3 regions of the Paenibacillus sp. SER-28 genome follow, and region 3 is predicted to be linked to each of the others. Evidence: riboswitches for the same ligand, from Rfam matches in the RefSeq annotation. Region 3 holds a riboswitch; each other region holds the start of a gene.
What was found. Region 3 has a riboswitch for glycine ahead of ACUYLD_RS23270 (alanine/glycine:cation symporter family protein). Riboswitches for the same ligand answer to the same signal wherever they lie in the genome.
Positions count from the first base shown of each region.

Region 1: linked by a shared signal. The riboswitch ahead of sdaAB (L-serine ammonia-lyase, iron-sulfur-dependent subunit beta) and the one ahead of ACUYLD_RS23270 (alanine/glycine:cation symporter family protein) in region 3 are both predicted to bind glycine.
Region 2: linked by a shared signal. The riboswitch ahead of gcvT (glycine cleavage system aminomethyltransferase GcvT) and the one ahead of ACUYLD_RS23270 (alanine/glycine:cation symporter family protein) in region 3 are both predicted to bind glycine.

Region 1 is NZ_JBRECM010000003.1:492,034-497,796, reverse strand. It holds gene ACUYLD_RS12455 (Ig-like domain-containing protein) at 18-2,354, shown strand; gene sdaAA (L-serine ammonia-lyase, iron-sulfur-dependent, subunit alpha) at 2,426-3,325, opposite strand; gene sdaAB (L-serine ammonia-lyase, iron-sulfur-dependent subunit beta) at 3,315-4,004, opposite strand; glycine riboswitch at 4,216-4,331, opposite strand; gene ACUYLD_RS12440 (DUF6359 domain-containing protein) at 4,547-5,763, shown strand, end outside.
Region 2 is NZ_JBRECM010000006.1:84,721-90,483, reverse strand. It holds gene ACUYLD_RS16025 (BglG family transcription antiterminator) at 1-136, opposite strand, end outside; gene ACUYLD_RS16020 (PTS mannitol transporter subunit IICB) at 218-1,696, opposite strand; gene gcvH (glycine cleavage system protein GcvH) at 2,075-2,473, opposite strand; glycine riboswitch at 2,868-2,966, shown strand; gene gcvT (glycine cleavage system aminomethyltransferase GcvT) at 3,143-4,243, shown strand; gene gcvPA (aminomethyl-transferring glycine dehydrogenase subunit GcvPA) at 4,368-5,723, shown strand; gene gcvPB (aminomethyl-transferring glycine dehydrogenase subunit GcvPB) at 5,720-5,763, shown strand, end outside.
Region 3 is NZ_JBRECM010000014.1:64,135-69,897, forward strand. It holds gene ACUYLD_RS23265 (iron-containing alcohol dehydrogenase) at 1-881, shown strand, start outside; gene ACUYLD_RS23270 (alanine/glycine:cation symporter family protein) at 939-2,357, opposite strand; glycine riboswitch at 2,518-2,612, opposite strand; glycine riboswitch at 2,631-2,707, opposite strand; partial or broken gene ACUYLD_RS23275 (glycoside hydrolase family 1 protein) at 2,876-4,069, opposite strand; gene ACUYLD_RS23280 (LacI family DNA-binding transcriptional regulator) at 4,200-5,171, shown strand; gene licT (BglG family transcription antiterminator LicT) at 5,405-5,763, shown strand, end outside.

The DNA.
Region 1 (5,763 bases), on a different contig from region 3:
TGGGAGGGAATTAGATTTTGAAGAATAGATGGTCCGGTTTTCTGGCGTTGGTCATCCTGATTTCTAGTTTTACATCATATGCAGGATTTGCATCTGCTGCGGATGCGGTGCTTTCCAAAATTGTCCTTTCCTCTAACGAGGTAACTTTGCAGCAGGGAGATACGGCTGCGTTGACGGCTACTGCTGTTTTTAGCGATGGGACAACCTCGAATGTAACCGTAAGCACGGATTGGAAAAGTGATAATACAGCTATTGCTACTGTGTATAATGGTACAGTTTCGGCCAAGGCTGAAGGGGAAGCCACCGTGGTTGCGACCTATAAAGAGAAGGTGCAATCGGTTCAGGTACATGTAACGAAAAAGGTTAAGGCGCTGACATCCAGTGTACAAAGCCTGAACTTGCGTTCAAGCGGTACAGGACAGGTTGATTTGACAGCGACATACAGTGATAATACAACAGCTCAGGTTTCGGGTGATGCTACTTGGACCTCGGATAATCAAAAGGTAGCCACAGTAGTGAACGGATTGGTTACCGCTCAGGGAGCAGGTGCAGCTAATATTAAGGCCGTATATGGTCAACAGACCGTAACCATTGCTGTGCAGGTGGAGCAGGTTAAACGTCTTGATGTCAGTTCATCAGAGGTTTCTCTTTTGTTGAAGGATACTGAGAAGGTTAAGCTTTCAGCGACGTTCCCGGATGGATCGGTACAGGACGTGACAGAGTCCGCTGAGTGGAGCTCCAGCAATGCAGCTGTGGCGGATGTACTGAAAGGCACCATTACCGGCTATAGCGCGGGAAAGGCGACAATTACAGGTAAGTATGGCACGATGTCCGCTACGATTTCGGTGGATGTCGATCAAACGAATAAGTTGAAATCCAGTGAATCCAATATTTTCCTCAATCTGGATGAATCTAAAAAAGTACAAGTTTCTGCCGTTTATCCGGATGGGACGGTAACGGATATCACAGATAAAGCTACTTGGACATCAAGTGATGAAAAAATTGCGACTGTGAATAAGGGAACGATTATGGCGATTGGAGCGGGTTCGGCTACGGTGACCGCTAAGTATGGAGATAAGACCGTTTCGATCAAGACAGATGTCGAAACCTCCAGATATCTGGATTTGAGTGAGGACAAGCTGAGCCTGAATGCCAAGGAATCCAAAAAGCTCAAGCTGACCGCAACGTATGTAACAGGTACGGAAGAAGATATCACAAGTAAGGCAGAGTGGAAGTCCAGCAATGAAGACATCGCTTTTGTCAGTGCGGGAGAAGTCACGGGTTATAAAACAGGTGAGGCTACGATCACCGCTTCTTATGGTGGCAAAACAGTTACAGCTACGGTATCCGTAAATGTACCCGGTGATCTGTCTTTGTCCTCCAAAACGGCAACGATTGATATTGATGAGGACTATACTGCAACTTTGACGGCTACTTATGCGGATGGACGTAAAGAAGATGTAACACAGGATGCAGAATGGACTTCAAGCGCAGAAGATATTGCCTCTGTGTCCAAAGGAACGATTACGGGTAAATCCGCTGGTAAAGCGGTTATTACAGCGACCTATAATGGCAAAAAACTGACGATTAACGTGCAAGTAGGCCTTGTAGACCGTCTGGAAACAGACTCGCGTGTAATTGCGCTTGGTGCTCAGGAAACGAAGCAACTGAAAGTAACAGGAGTTAAGAGTGGCGGTACAAAAACAGATGTAACTAAGGACGCCACCTGGACAACTAGCAATGTAAAAGTGGTTGAGGTTAGCGAAGGTTTGATCAAAGCGAATGGTAGCGGTAAGGCAACTGTGACTGCTTCATATGGCAAGCAAAACATTACGTTTACGGTAGAAGTGGACGTAGCGCAAAAGATTGAAGCGGATGCAATTGCATTATCGCTCAAATCTGGAGATCAAAAAACCATCGCGATTGTGGTTAAATCGAGTGATGGTAAAGAAAAGGACGTTACGGCCCAAGCTGAATGGAAAACGTCTAATTATAAGGTAGCCACTGTTAAAAAGGGTCAGGTTACTGCGGTTAGCTACGGTAAAGCTAACATTCAGGCGAAGTTTGGCGGGAAGGTAATTAGTGTACCCGTGGATGTTGATACGCTTAAATACCTGCAAACAGACGAAGTTGCTTTGAATTTGAAGGCAGGACAGCTGGCTAAGGTTACGGCTACAGCCACGTATAAGGATGAGTCGGAGAAGGATGTTTCCAAACCGGCTGTCTGGTCCTCGTCCAGAATTATTGTTGCGACCGTCAAAGACGGTAACATTAAGGCACAGGGCAAGGGTAAAGCTGTAATTACTGTGAAATATGCAGGTAAAATGACGAAGGTACAGGTAACCGTTCAGTAAAAAAGAGAGCAAGCATACGTCCAAGGACGATAGGCTTGCTCTTTTATTTTAAGGAGGCTACCGCTTATAATTTATGACTTATCCTTCTTGGTTGGTGTGTTGCGTGTAAGTGATTCGGTCAAACGCTTGCCAGTCGGCGTCTGGGCCAACCCGCCTTTGGCGGTCTCGCGGTGCTTCGACGGCATCGCACTGCCGACTTCAAGCATCACGTCAATGACTTCGTCAGACGGAATAGCGCTGCGCACACCCGCCAAAGCCATATCTGCTGCGGCAAGTGCAGTCACGGCTCCCAGCCCGTTGCGCACGATGCACGGGATCTCCACGAGTCCGGCGACGGGGTCGCAAATCAGGCCGAGCGTGTTCTTAAGGGCGAGACCCACGGCGTGAACAGCCTGTTCAGGCGTACCACCGCGCAGCTCGACCATAGCGCCAGCGGCCATCCCGATAGCTGAGCCAATCTCAGCCTGACAGCCTCCCTCCGCGCCAGAAATGAAGGAGTTGTTGGCGATCACGTAGCCAATGGCTCCAGCGGCGAATAGGCCGTTCACCATATGCTCATCATCCCAGCCGAACCGTTCCTGCGCACTGATGAATACACCAGGGATAACCCCACATGAGCCTGCGGTAGGCGTGGCGACAATGCGACCCATGGATGCATTAACCTCCGACACGGAGAGGGCATAAGCCATGGCGAGCGCGGAGGCATCACCGGAGCAGGTTTCCCCTGCCCGCAGATACTCGGCTAGGCGCTTGCCGTCACCGCCCGTCAATCCACTGCGGGATACGGTGTCTTGTGTCTGACCGCGATGAACGGCTTCCTTCATGACTTCATAATAATCAGACATTTGGCGAAAGATTTCTTCCTCCGTTGTATTCGTTTCTTGTACCTGCTCTTGAATCATCAAGCGGCCAATCGTGGTGGATTCTTCAGCGCATAAAGCGCTGATCTCATGCAGATGGCTAAACCGCATCGGATTCAGCTCCTTTTTTCAAATTAATCATCTTAATTTCATACATATGAGGTAAAGAACGCAGTTCCGCAATTAGTTCAGCTGGAGCAGAACTGTCCGTTTCAATGGCGGTGAGTGCTTCACCATCCCGGCCCTTGCGATCTACGTGCATATAGGCAATGTTAATGTGAGCCTCGCCCAGCGCTGAAGTTATCGCGCCCAATGTACCGGGCTTATCCGAGTGGAGAAGCACCAGCGTAGGCAGCTCCCCGGTCAGATTGACCCGGAATTCATTCAGTTGCTGGACATGGATGCTGCCGCCGCCGATGGAGGAGCCCAACAGTGTGCGCTGATCCTCGCCCTTCCACAGCTCGAAACGGACAGTGTTCGGATGAGGGGCGGGGAGTCCGCTGACGGCGAATTCCACGGCCATCCCGGCTTGTTCGGCCCACTGCTCGGCATCGGGAATCCGGTGATCGTCCGTATCGTAATTAAGCAGTCCTGCGATGAGCGCCAGATCTGTACCGTGTCCTTTATACGTATCGGCAAAGGAGCCGTATAATGTCATGCGGGCACGGTCAGGCTGCGCTCCGAGCCAGTGCCGGGCAACGCGTGCGAGTCGCACCGCGCCTGCGGTGTGTGAACTGGAAGGTCCGGTCATGGCCGGGCCGATAATGGAAAATACATCTTTGAAACGCATGGTGTGGCCCCCTGTATGTTCTAATACCATACTATATGGTATTTCCGCGTCTTTGCGCGTTTATGACGGTTCCTAATGCTGACGCGCAATGTGAGCACAAAAAAGGACAGGATAAGGAAGTTTCCCTTATCTCTGTCCTCGTTACCTGAGAGTTTCGTGCGGTGTTCTTACCGCCTTACCCCTTGGGTGGCTTGCGCTCTCTCCAGAGTTGCGTCAGATGACGATACATGGACCTGAGAGATTATCCGCCAGCCGGGTGCTGGCGTCTTGCTCCTTCGGTGCCGCCAGAGTGTAGGCTCCCTGGACAGACTCTCCCGTCATCTTCATTCGCGTATACCGTTCTACATGTCTTTCTTAGGGTAATGTATGCCGTGCTCGGTGTCAATCACAGGGTTCGATTTTTACATAAACAGGTGTGTTTCCAATAAAAAAGATTAAAATTTACATAATTATGGATGAAATCAGGAAGGAATTAGAAGATTGGCGGCTAATCTGATAAAGGACAAGTACATTTATGGAAAACATAGGAGGGATATTGACGTATGGTAAAAGGCTTGCGGTTCACAGGTTCACGCTTAAAAGGGATGCTGCATCTAGCAGCAATCGTATCACTGCTGATCGGGATCTTCGTACCATTCGGTCAGGTCAAGGCAGAGGGAGCATTGACAGTAGCCGAAGCACTTCAGGGCCAAAGCAGTGGAGGTACGGTGACGGTGGAAGGCTACATCGTCGGACATGCTACCGGATCGAAAACGACTAACTTTTCTTCTCCGTTCGCGAATGATTTTAACGTACTGATTGCCGATCAGGCAAATGAACGTAATACGTCTAATCTATTGGATGTACAGCTGACTTCAGCGTACAGAGGGCAATTTGGGCTGTCAGGCCATCCTGAGCTGATCGGCAGCAAAATTCGTGTGACGGGTACACTCGGCGCCTACAATAATTTTGGTGGAGTGAAAAGCCCAAGCGCTGTTGAACTGGTGAGCGGAAGCGAGCCGGGGGAACCAGGTGAACCTGGCAACCCGGGTCAACCCGGTACTACATTGCCGGATGGAAAAGGCAAAAAGGTGCTGTTCGATAATACGCACGCACAGACCGCTGGCGCAGCAGATTGGGTCATTGAAGGCGCCTTCTCCGACTTTGCCAATGGACTGCGTAATGTAGGCTTTACGGTAGACCAATTGAATCGTCCCATTCCTTTTACTTATGGAGAGCAGGCCATAACATATGACAAGCTGCGCCAATATGATGTGTTCATTATTGGTGAAGCGAATGTTGCCTTTAAGGCATCCGAGCAGGCTGCTCTGCTGCAATACGTGAATAACGGGGGGAGCGTCTTCTTCATCTCCGATCATTATAATGCGGACCGTAACAAAAACCGTTGGGATTCCTCCGAAGTTATGAATGGCTACCGTCGTGGAGCCTATACTAATCCGGCCAAAGGCATGACTGCAGAAGAAGCTGCATCACCTGCGATGCAAGGATTAACAAGCTCCGATTGGCTGGCGACCAACTTTGGTGTTCGTTTCCGTTATAATGCGCTTGGTGACGTGAATGCTACTGACATTGTAGCCGCAGATCAATCTTTCGGTATTACCAAGGGTGTGCGCTCGATTGCAATGCATGCAGGATCTACGCTGGCTATTATTGATCCTACCAAGGCTAAAGGCATTGCTTATATCCCTTCAGGCACGAACAAATGGGGGAATGCTGTAGACCAGGGAGTTTATAACGGCGGGGGCCGTGCAGAAGGGCC
Region 2 (5,763 bases), on a different contig from region 3:
GCTCGACTGCACCCAGTTCCCGATGAACCGTCCTTGTGCTGACATTGATCTTCGTGGCAATTTCCCCGGCTGTAACCTCTTTGGACTGCTCCAGAAGATATTCCACGATGTCACGTTGTCGTTTCGTAATATTCATAAGCGCATACCGTTCCTTCCCAAGCTCATCCCTCCAGCAGGAGACGTACATTGCATACAGTCCGCCTGACTTCGATGGGGATTAAGAATCGGATTTCAGACGTTCAACCAGCGCTTCGTATTCAGGACTCTTCAGAAAATTGTCAATGGAAATGTGCTCAGCTTTAGGAGCCACTGTTTTAGCCCGGTCTGTCAACGTTTTTTGCGTAATGACAATATCCGCATCCTGTGGAATTTCACTGATTGCCGTATTCGTAACTGTTACGCCCACACCCGCCTGCTTCATTTTTTTGCGTAAAATCGAGGCACCCATAGCGCTTGAACCCATACCTGCATCACAGGAAAAGACGATTTTGTTCACTTCGGATTTATCCTTGAGCGTTCGATCTGCAGCAATTTCTGCAGCACGATCAGATTCGTGGTTATCTTCCATTACAGTGGCGTTAGCACTTGCACTCTTGCTTTGATTTTTCATATCTTTCAGGCGGGATGCAGCTTCTTCCAGCCCCTCTTCTTGTTGCTTACCAGTCTTGAGTAACACTGCGGCAACAGCAAAAGATACGACCGCAGCAGCGATCACCCCGCTTAGCATTGGCAAATATCCGCCTTTTGGCGTCATTAGAAAATAGGCGATGATGCTGCCCGGCGAAGGAGCAGCAACCAGTCCGGCACCTGTCAACATGAAACAGAAGGTTCCCACAACGCCCCCAGCTATAGCAGCAAGAATCAAAATCGGCTTCATCAAAATATAAGGGAAATAAATTTCATGAATCCCGCCGAAAAAATGAATGATGACTGCGCCAGGAGCCGACGACTTCGCAGAGCCTTTACCGAACAGGCAGTAGGCCAGCAAAATACCGAGCCCCGGCCCAGGATTGGATTCCAGCATGAACAGTACGGATTTCCCTGTTCTTGCAGCTTCCTCCAACGCAATCGGACTTAATACTCCGTGATTCAGCGCGTTGTTTAAAAATAGTACTTTTCCGGGCTCAATAATGAGGTTGACAAGCGGCAGTAGCCCTGCGTTCACGAGGAACTGTACCCCTGCCGACAATACTTGACTGATCATTTGTACAACCGGGCCGATCGCCACATGGGCAAGCAGTGCTAGAATGGCACCGATAATCCCGGCCGAAAAATTATTGACCAGCATTTCAAAGCCTGATCTGACTTTGCCTTCAATGGCCTTGTCGAACTTCTTCAATATCCACGCAGCCAGCGGACCAGCGACCATCGCGCCCAGGAACATCGGGATATCGGCTCCCACTATGACACCCATCGTCATAATGGCACCAATCACTCCTCCACGTTGTCCGTGAATCATCGTGCCTCCCGTGTAACCAATCAGCAGCGGCAGCAAATAATTTTTCATCGGATCAACCAGTTGTGCAAAACCTTCGTTCGGGAACCACCCGGTCGGAATAAAGAGTGCCGTAATCAATCCCCACGCGATAAAGGCTCCCATATTGGGCATAACCATACCGCTGAGAAAACGGCCAAAACGCTGTACGGCGACACGAGTGCCTCCTTTTGAACTTGGCTTTGCGTCCAATGTACTCATATTCAAATCCTCCTTGTAGGTAAGCATCACTACCTTTTCTTAAAATTCATACTAAATGACAGCGCTATCTTCATCAACGAAATGAAAACGTACTTTCGTCATGAACGTTGATGACAACATTTAAATTTAAATTATCCGAGAAGGTATTATACCTGCATAATTCTTCTTAATATGACCTGTAGCTATAGAAATTAGTCGAAAAACCGTACTGGATTATGTATGATTCTTACTATAGGGACAACCCTCTACATCAGAATAAAACACGTAATTGCGTCTGCAATAAGACAAAAAAATAGCCGCTATGTCAAATCATAGCGACTGTTGTATACAAAAATCGAGCAGACAAATAACACTCTTATTCCATACTACATTGCTCCATTACTGCTCATCGGAAATCAACTGCTCGTATTGATCCGCAGGCAGTAGCTTGCCCAATGCTTCCTCCACATCTTTACCCATCTCTACTTCGATCATCCAACCTTTTTCATAGGGAGATTCATTTACTAGCTCAGGCGTACTTTCCAGCGCTTCATTCACTTTTAATACGGTTCCCGTCACCGGAGCAAAAAGGTCGGATACCGTCTTTACCGATTCAATCGTACCGATCTCCGCTCCCTGCTCAATCGTTACTCCCGCCTCAGGTAATTCTACAAAAACAATATCACCCAGTTGATGCTGTGCAAAGTCTGTGATACCAATCCGCAACGTCCCATCCGCTGTGCGCTGAACCCACTCATGTTCGTCTGTATACCAAAGTTGCTGCTTTACTTCACTCATCCTGTTCCCCTCACTTCCATATGAATAAAATCGCTTTTGCTCACCTGTATTAGACAGGTTAAGATTATGACAACAAGAACACTCATGTCAATAATACTAACAAAAATACTTCATATCACCTCATATGGCGTACTATATAAAAATATGATAGCTTATAACAAACGCTTACATATCCTTATTTATATATTAAATGTTTTTTCTATTGTTTTTGATGACATTTTTATTGACATTTTGAATGAATTTGCGTATTAATGGGTTATAGCAAATGCTTTGGGAAACACCCCGACAACTGCAAACGCGGATGAACGCGGAGGGAGAGACTGCCAAAAAGATTCGCATAGCTGTTGCCGCTTATGAAACATAAGTGCACGCGAATCGGATCAAGTTGTTATCTGCAAAGCCAGGTAATATACTGTTGATCCCGAAGGTAGCGCCGAAGGAGTAAGCCTGCATTGCAGGTGAATCTCTCAGGCAAAAGGACCTCTGCCGGACGCATCTCTGGAGAGCATTCGCTATTGGAGCGGATCACCCAAGGGGAAACCCGGTACATACCGGGGTAACTTTCTGGTATCAAGGACAGAGCTGAAAAAAGAGTGTAGACTGCCGTCTATACGTTTTTTTCGGCCTGTCTTTTTTGTTTAGCCGATCACACCGGATAGGAGTGGAAAAATGACTAATTTGCGAAAAACACCGCTATATTCGTCCTACGGGACGCAGTCTGGGGTTCGTTGTATTGACTTTGGCGGCTGGGAGCTCCCCGTTCAGTTTAGCAGCATTCAAAAGGAGCATGAGGCCGTCCGGCAACGTGCCGGTTTATTCGATGTATCGCATATGGGCGAATTTTTGGTTGAAGGCAAAGAGGCCGAAGCTTTTCTGCAAAGGGTGACCACGAATGATGTCAGCCAGTTGGAACCAGGTCAGGCACAATATTCACTCCTGTGTTACCCCGATGGAGGGGTAGTAGACGACCTGCTTGTTTACTGCAAAGGACCGGAGCGCTACATGCTCGTTGTGAACGCCTCTAACATCGATAAGGATTGGGATTGGCTAATTCGCCATATGCCTGCATCCGTTCACATGGAGAATGTGTCTGATGCGATAGCATTGCTGGCGTTGCAAGGACCGGAAGCAGCACGTATTGCCGCAGCCGTGGCAGATACGGACATTACGAATCTGGCATCTTTTCGCTTCCATGAGAATGTGCCATTGTTCGGAGCAAAAGCACTCGTCTCACGAACCGGATATACGGGCGAAGACGGTTTTGAATTTTATGTACCTGCTGCGGAAGCACCAGCTGTATGGGAGGGTTTGCTTCGTTCCGGTGAGTCGTATGGGCTGATTCCCGCTGGACTTGGTGCTCGGGATACATTACGCTTTGAGGCACGGTTGCCGCTGTACGGACAGGAGTTATCTGCCACGATTTCACCGCTCGAAGCCGGTCTAGGGTTCTTCGTCAAGCTGAATAAAGGAGATTTTATCGGTAGAGAAGCACTGCAACGTCAGAAAGAACAAGGGATTCCTCGCAAATTGATCGGGCTGGAAATGATGGATCGCGGTATCCCTCGCGCCCATTACCCGGTATTCGCAGAAGGACAACGCATCGGTGAGGTCACAACGGGGACTCAGTCGCCCACCTTGAAGCGTAATCTGGGCCTCGCCTTGGTAGACAGTCGTTTTAGCGCCCTCTCCACACCGCTGGAGGTTGAGATTCGTGGCAAACGCCTGCGTGCCGAGGTGGTGGCAGCACCCTTTTATAAACGCCCGCGCTGATCTTAAACTCTCTTCATTTCAATAAAGCAAACATGTCAGATATGAACTTCTGGGTTTTCATCTCACACTTTTTTATTAGCTAATTTACGATTTAAATTTTGCTTTTCGAAAGGAGCCAGAACCTATGAAGCAGCATCGCTATCTCCCTATGACTGAACAGGATCAAATCGAAATGCTGCGTGTGGTCGGCGTTTCATCCATTGATGATTTATTCAGTGACATTCCTGAGGCCATTCGATATCAAGGGGAACTCCCTCTTTCTTCTCGGCTCGACGAGAGAGCCTTGACCCGACATTTGGCCGAGCTGGCCGGACACAACGCCAATACAGACACACATGCCAGCTTTCTTGGCGCAGGAATCTATGATCATCATATTCCGTCCGTCATCCAGCACATCACTTCACGCTCGGAATTCTACACAGCCTACACCCCCTATCAGCCGGAAGTAAGCCAAGGCGAGCTACAAGCCATTTTCGAATTTCAGTCGTATATTTGCGAATTGACGGGCATGGCTGTAGCTAATGCCAGCATGTACGACGGAGCGACTGCACTGGCGGAAGCGGGCTCACTGTCCGCCGCAGCTACCCGCCGTAAACAGCTTATCGTATCAAGGTCCGTCCATCCGGAGGCACGTCAGGTATTGGCAGCCTATGCACGCGGATTGGATTTGGACATCGTGGAGATTGGCTATTCGGACGGGGTAACGGATGCTAATGCGTTAGCGGCGGCCGTATCAGAACAGACCGCGGCTGTTTTAGTCCAAAGCCCCAACTTTTTCGGAGCCGTGGAAAACCTGAAGCCGATGGCTGATCTCATCCATGCGCACAAAGGTCTTTTGGTCGTCAGCGCCAACCCACTGGCACTTGGCTTGCTGGAGACACCCGGCAAACAGGGCGCGGATATTGTGGTAGGAGATGCGCAGCCACTTGGCATCTCCTCTTCTCTCGGCGGTCCGACCTGTGGATACTTTGCCGTTTCTCAGGCACATATGCGCCGTATCCCCGGCCGTATTGTGGGTCAGACCACTGACCGTAACGGTAAACGCGGCTTCGTGCTGACCTTGCAAGCGCGGGAACAGCATATCCGCCGCGAAAAGGCCACGTCTAACATTTGCTCCAATCAAGCGTTGCTAGCTTTATCTGCATCTGTGTACTTGTCTGTCATGGGTAGACAGGGGATCAAGGAAGTAGCCGAGCTAAATTTGCATAAAAGCCGTTATGCTTTAGAGCAATTGCTGAGCTTGAAGGGCGTAACAGCCTCGTTTAACGCACCGACTTTTAACGAATTTGCCCTTAGACTGCCTGAGGGTACAGATATGAGCAAACTCCAGACTGAGTTGCTAGCTGCTGGATTTATCGCTGGCTACGATTTGGGCCGGGACTATGAGGAACTTGCTGGTCACATGTTGATTGCCGTGACGGAGCAAAGAACCAAAGAGGAGATTGACCAATTTGTACACACCTTGGGGGGATTGCTATGATACACACCGGACAGGATCAGAAACAAGGGCTGTTGAAGGA
Region 3 (5,763 bases):
GAAGCGTTATTGATTGCACCAAAGCCATCGCAGCAGGGGCTAAATATGACGGCGATGTGTGGGATATTATCAACAAAAAGCACATGCCGACCGAGGCTCTACCATTCGGCACCATCCTCACACTCGCCGCCACCGGTTCAGAAATGAATCCGGATTCTGTCATCACCAACTGGGAAACGAACGAAAAATACGTATGGGGCAGCGCGGTGACGCATCCGAAATTTTCGATTCTGGACCCAAAAAACACCTTCTCTGTGCCACGTGATCAGACGGTATATGGCATGGTGGATATGATGAGCCATGTGTTTGAACAGTATTTTCACAATGTTAAAAATACACCGTTGCAAGATCGTATGTGCTTTTCCGTGCTGCAAACCGTGATCGAAACTGCACCTAAACTGCTGGAGGATTTGCACAACTACGAGCATCGTGAAACGATTTTATATGCCGGAACGATTGCTCTTAACGGAACACTACAAATGGGCTACTTCGGGGATTGGGCTTCGCATACGATTGAACATGCATTATCCGCTGTATATGATATTCCTCATGCTGGCGGTCTGGCAATTCTGTTTCCCAACTGGATGAGACATACAGTGGATCAGGATGCTGCACGCATGAAGCGGCTGATGCTCAGCATGTTTGACTTAGACACCGTAGGTAAAACAGATAGAGAAATCGCCTTGGAAGGTATTGACCGTCTTAGTGCATTCTGGACAAGTCTCGGTGCCCCTTCCACCCTGGCCGATTACAATATTAATGATGAGCAATTGGAAAAAATCGCAAACATTGCAGCCCGTGAAATGGAATACGGAGGCTTTGGTAATTATAAAAAGCTGAATCAAGAAGATATTTTAGCTATTTTGCGTGCATCGTTATAACATTCAAAAGGGAGTGTCCTCAAGCCTATGATGGCTGAGGGCACTCCCTTTTGGAATTTATGAATTAACCGTGTGTCCCTTTTCTTCTACTTGAATAGCTGCCCCTACATTGGCACCTGCAAGAATGCCCTTTTTCTTATTAGGATACAGAGAATCCATATAGTTTCGGGTTTCTGCAACTACGATTCCCGATAAGCCAAGCAGTGCAATCAGATTCGGGAAAGCCATCATTGCGTTAAAGATATCTGCCAGCAGCCAAATGGCTTCCAACTTGATGAACGCACCTCCTGCCACAAGTGCGATGAACAAATAACGGTATGGTTTAATCCATTTGACACCCAGTAAATATTCAACACAACGTTCCCCGTAGTAATTCCAGCCCAGTATCGTTGTGAATGCAAATAAAATAAGGCTAATCGTCACGAGTTCTGCACCAGCCGGAAAGGCACTGGAAAACGCATGCTGGGTCATCAGACCTCCATCGTCATTTCCACTCCATATTCCCGTAACCAGCAACGTAAATCCCGTCAGATTACAAATAATCATCGTATCGATAAATACGCCTGTCATGGATATCAACCCTTGTTCTGCAGGCCATTTCGTCTTAGCAGCAGCTGCTGCAATTGGCGCACTTCCCAAACCAGCTTCATTAGCAAAAATACCTCTGGCAACTCCACTTCGCATCGCCAACATAATCGTCGCTCCGGCAAATCCACCCGTTGCAGATGTGGTCGAGAAGGCCCCTTGTAATACTAAAGCAATCGCATGAGGAAGCTCTCCTGCAAACTTAAAGAGTACAATTAAGCAAACTACGATATAGAGCCCCGACATGAATGGAACAATCTTTGTGGATACCTTGGCAATACTTTTGAGTCCTCCAATCGTAACAACAGCCGTTAACACGGAAATAATGATCGCTGTAACTACCGTTGGCACTCCGAAGCTACTTTCCGTCGAAGAAACGATAGCCTTTACTTGCGGAAAAGTACCGATTCCAAATAGGGCTACAAGAACACCAGAAAAGGCAAACAACATCGCCAGCGGCTTGAAACGGCGGCCAAGCCCGTTTTCAATATAATACATCGGGCCACCCGAAAATTGTCCATTCCGGTCTTTAACACGGTATTTAACGGATAATAATCCTTCCGCATATTTGGTTGCCATCCCGAAAAAAGCTGCAACCAGCATCCAGAATAATGAACCGGGCCCACCCAGTTTGATCGCTGTTGCCACGCCGACGATACTTCCTGTACCTACAGTAGCTGCCAGTGCCGTACTCAATGCTCCGAAGCTGCTTACATCTCCGCTACCTTCGTCCGGCGCTTTACCAATTAGCTTGAGCGCCAAAGGCAATCGAATAACCTGGAGCAGCTTCAAACGGATCGTTAGCCACAACCCAGTGCCCATTACAAGAATAAGAAGCGGCGCTCCCCATATCCAGCTGTCAATCGTTTCTAATACATGTACCAAATTCATTTCAACCCGCTCCTCCAGCATATTAGAAAACAAAAAAGAGTCAAATCCGCTGATTCGACTCCTGGAGAGGTTAAAGGCACGAAAAAATACAACCATCTTGTGCAGGTTTCTACCTCTAATAGCTCATAAAAAAGCCTAGGGGCATTCCCTGTCACAGGTTATTCGCGTCTCTGTCCTTTTGCCTGAGAGTTTAAGCAGATGTTTTCTGCGGTGCACCTTCGGCGCCCAATTAAGGGTCTCTCCAGAGTTCTGTCCGTTTACGGTCCCCGCTTGTTGCTGTAACCAGCCTAAGCACCTGAGAGTTTTGCCCCTTCGGTCGGAACTTTCGTTCCATCTCCCGCAAACATCAACCAGACATATGAAATTTTTATTTATTATACAGAAAACTTTCAGCTTATTACAAGTGAAAAGTTTGTGAAGCCCTCTGAAATATTATTATTGTGTCTATCAAAAAAGCGGATACAGCAAATTTCATCCTTAGGATGTCCTCTGCTATACCCGCCCGAGACGATATGGAATTACAATTCTTCACCATTGGTTGCTATCACATTTTTATACCAGTTAAAAGAGTCCTTTTTGGAGCGTTCGAGCGTTCCGTTACCGTCATCATCCAGATCAACGTAAATAAATCCGTAGCGCTTGGACATTTCGGATGTAGACATGCTCACAAGGTCGATAGGGCCCCAGCTGGTGTAACCAACCAGATCAACACCGTCGGCAATCGCTTCCTTCATTTGGGCAATATGCTGACGCAAGTAATCAATGCGATACGTGTCATGCACAGAGCCGTCTTCTTCCACCTTATCATACGCACCCAAACCATTTTCCACGATGAACAGCGGCTTTTGATAGCGGTCATATAACGTGTTCAGCGTAACACGCAGGCCGATCGGATCGATCTGCCAGCCCCAGTCAGAGGACTGTAAATATGGATTTTTCACGCCACCAATCAGGTTTCCTGCTGCTTTCTCACCTTCTGGACCTGCAGATACGGTCAAGGTCATATAGTAGCTAAATGAGATAAAATCAACCGTGTTATTTTTCAATATTTCAGCATCGCCTGGTTCTGTGTGTATTACAACATTATTTTCTTCAAAATAGCGCTTCATGTAATTGGAATATTCCCCACGGGCATGCACATCCGTAAAGAAAAGGTTCATCTGATTTTCATGCTGGGCTTTCAGTATATCCTCTGGGTTACACGTATGTGGATAGCTTTCAATACGTGCCAGCATACAGCCGATTTGTGCGCCCGGGATGATCTCATGTCCCCGTTTGGTCGCCAGTGCACTAGCTACAAATTGATGATGCAATGCTTGATATATCGCTTGTTGTTTGTTTTCTACACGGTCAATAACCACACCGCCACCGGTGAACGGGCTCATGGTCATTACATTGATTTCATTAAAGGTCAGCCAGTATTTTACTTTATCCTTATAGCGTGTAAACACCGTTTCGGCATAATTTACGTAATGCTGTATGACTTCACGACCCAGCCAGCCATTATACTTCTGCGTCAGACCTAGCGGTGTTTCATAATGTGACAATGTTACCAGCGGTTCAATACCATACTTGCGCAGCTCATCAAATACATTGTCGTAGAATTGCAATCCTGCTTCATTCGGCTCGGCATCATAGCCATTCGGGAAAATCCGCGACCAGTAGATGGACATACGGAATACTTTAAAGCCCATTTCAGCGAACAATGCAACCTAACGATAACCGTTCTCCTTTGAAATGCATTGACAGATACCTTAGAATAGACGTAATGCCTTCATAAGCATCCTAATCGTTGTAACGCGTTTCATGTCAAGTATTTTTTCTTATGTGAGGAGAAGCACCATGTCGAATCTTGATCAAATTGCAAAACTGGCGGGCTTTTCCAAAGCTACGGTATCCAGAGTATTAAATCAGTCCCCCCATGTTAGTCACGAAACAAGAGCTAAGATTTTGAAAATCATGCAGGAATTAGATTATGTTCCTAATCGGAATGCCATTTCTCTATCCAAGGGTCAGACGCTTCAGATCGGTATCATTACTTCAACTATTAATGAAATTGTTCTCGCTTTTCTGGACAGCTTTGTGGAAGTAGCGGGCCAATATGAATTTCAAACCATTATTTATACTTCGGGAGAAGACAAAAAGAAAGAGCTTCAAGCCTTTGAGGATTTAAAAAGAAAAAGAGTCGATGCGCTGGTCATCATTTCCTGCGTGAATGACACTGATTTTTTGAGCACCTATTGCAAATATGGCCCGATCGTGTCGTGGCAACGAATGGAGCATACCGATATTCGCTCCGTCGCTATGGATCAGTATGAAGGATATATGTTAGCGCTCAAACATTTGATACAAAAAGGCTATACTCGTATAGCCAATGCTTTTGGCCGTCCGAGCAGTATTAATACCCATAGTAGACAACGAGCCTACGAACAGATCATGAGTGAGCACAATCTGCCAGTGTTGCAACACTGGAATCACTCTTCTATTTATAATATCCGTGATGGCGAACAGGTCGTACGGGATTTGTTACAGCATCCAGACGAATTTCCAGAGGCTATTTTATGTGCTAACGATTATGTAGCAGTGGGCATTCTCTGCGAAGCACGCAGACAAAAACTGAACGTACCGGAAGATCTGGCAATTGTTGGATTCGATAACACGGAGCTGGCGCATACGCTGGGGATTACAACGATTCAAAATCCTATCATGGCTCAAGCACAAAATGCCTTTTTCATGCTTTCCCCTCAGCTGATTGGACGCCAAATGAAGCTTCATTCGCTAGAGTACAGCCTCATTGAACGTACGACTACATAAGGTAACGATGTACTTGCAAATTAGGCAAAAGGGCCTTGATATGAAATATTTTTTGTCGAAAGAGAATAAAATATGTTGAAATCGCTTTTTTTTGTGCTACAATAGCACTATATCGAAGGATTGTGACCGGTGATGCGGGCAATGCCTGAGTTCAATTGAGTGCTATTGCTAACAATAGTATTGAATTGTGCTTAGGCATTTTTTATTGGTAAAGGATGGGAGGGGGAACTTCAATGATTATTGAGAAGGTGCTCAATAACAACGTCCTATTGACTAAAAACGATAAAGGCAAAGAGGTCATCGTGATGGGAAGAGGTATTTCCTTCAAAAAGGTGGCTGGCGATCAAGTCGATGATGATAAAATAGATAAGATTTTCATGTTAAATGAAAACGAGTTCACGGCCAAACTAACCGAGTTGCTGAACGATATTCCTGTATCTCATCTGGAGGTCGTGAATGAAATCGTAACCCATGCAACGGAAGTGTTGGATACGGAGTTAAGCGATAATATTTATTTAACGTTGACCGACCATATTCATTTTGCCATACAACGGCAAGAAAAAGGACTGGCACTCCAAAACGCGATGCTGTA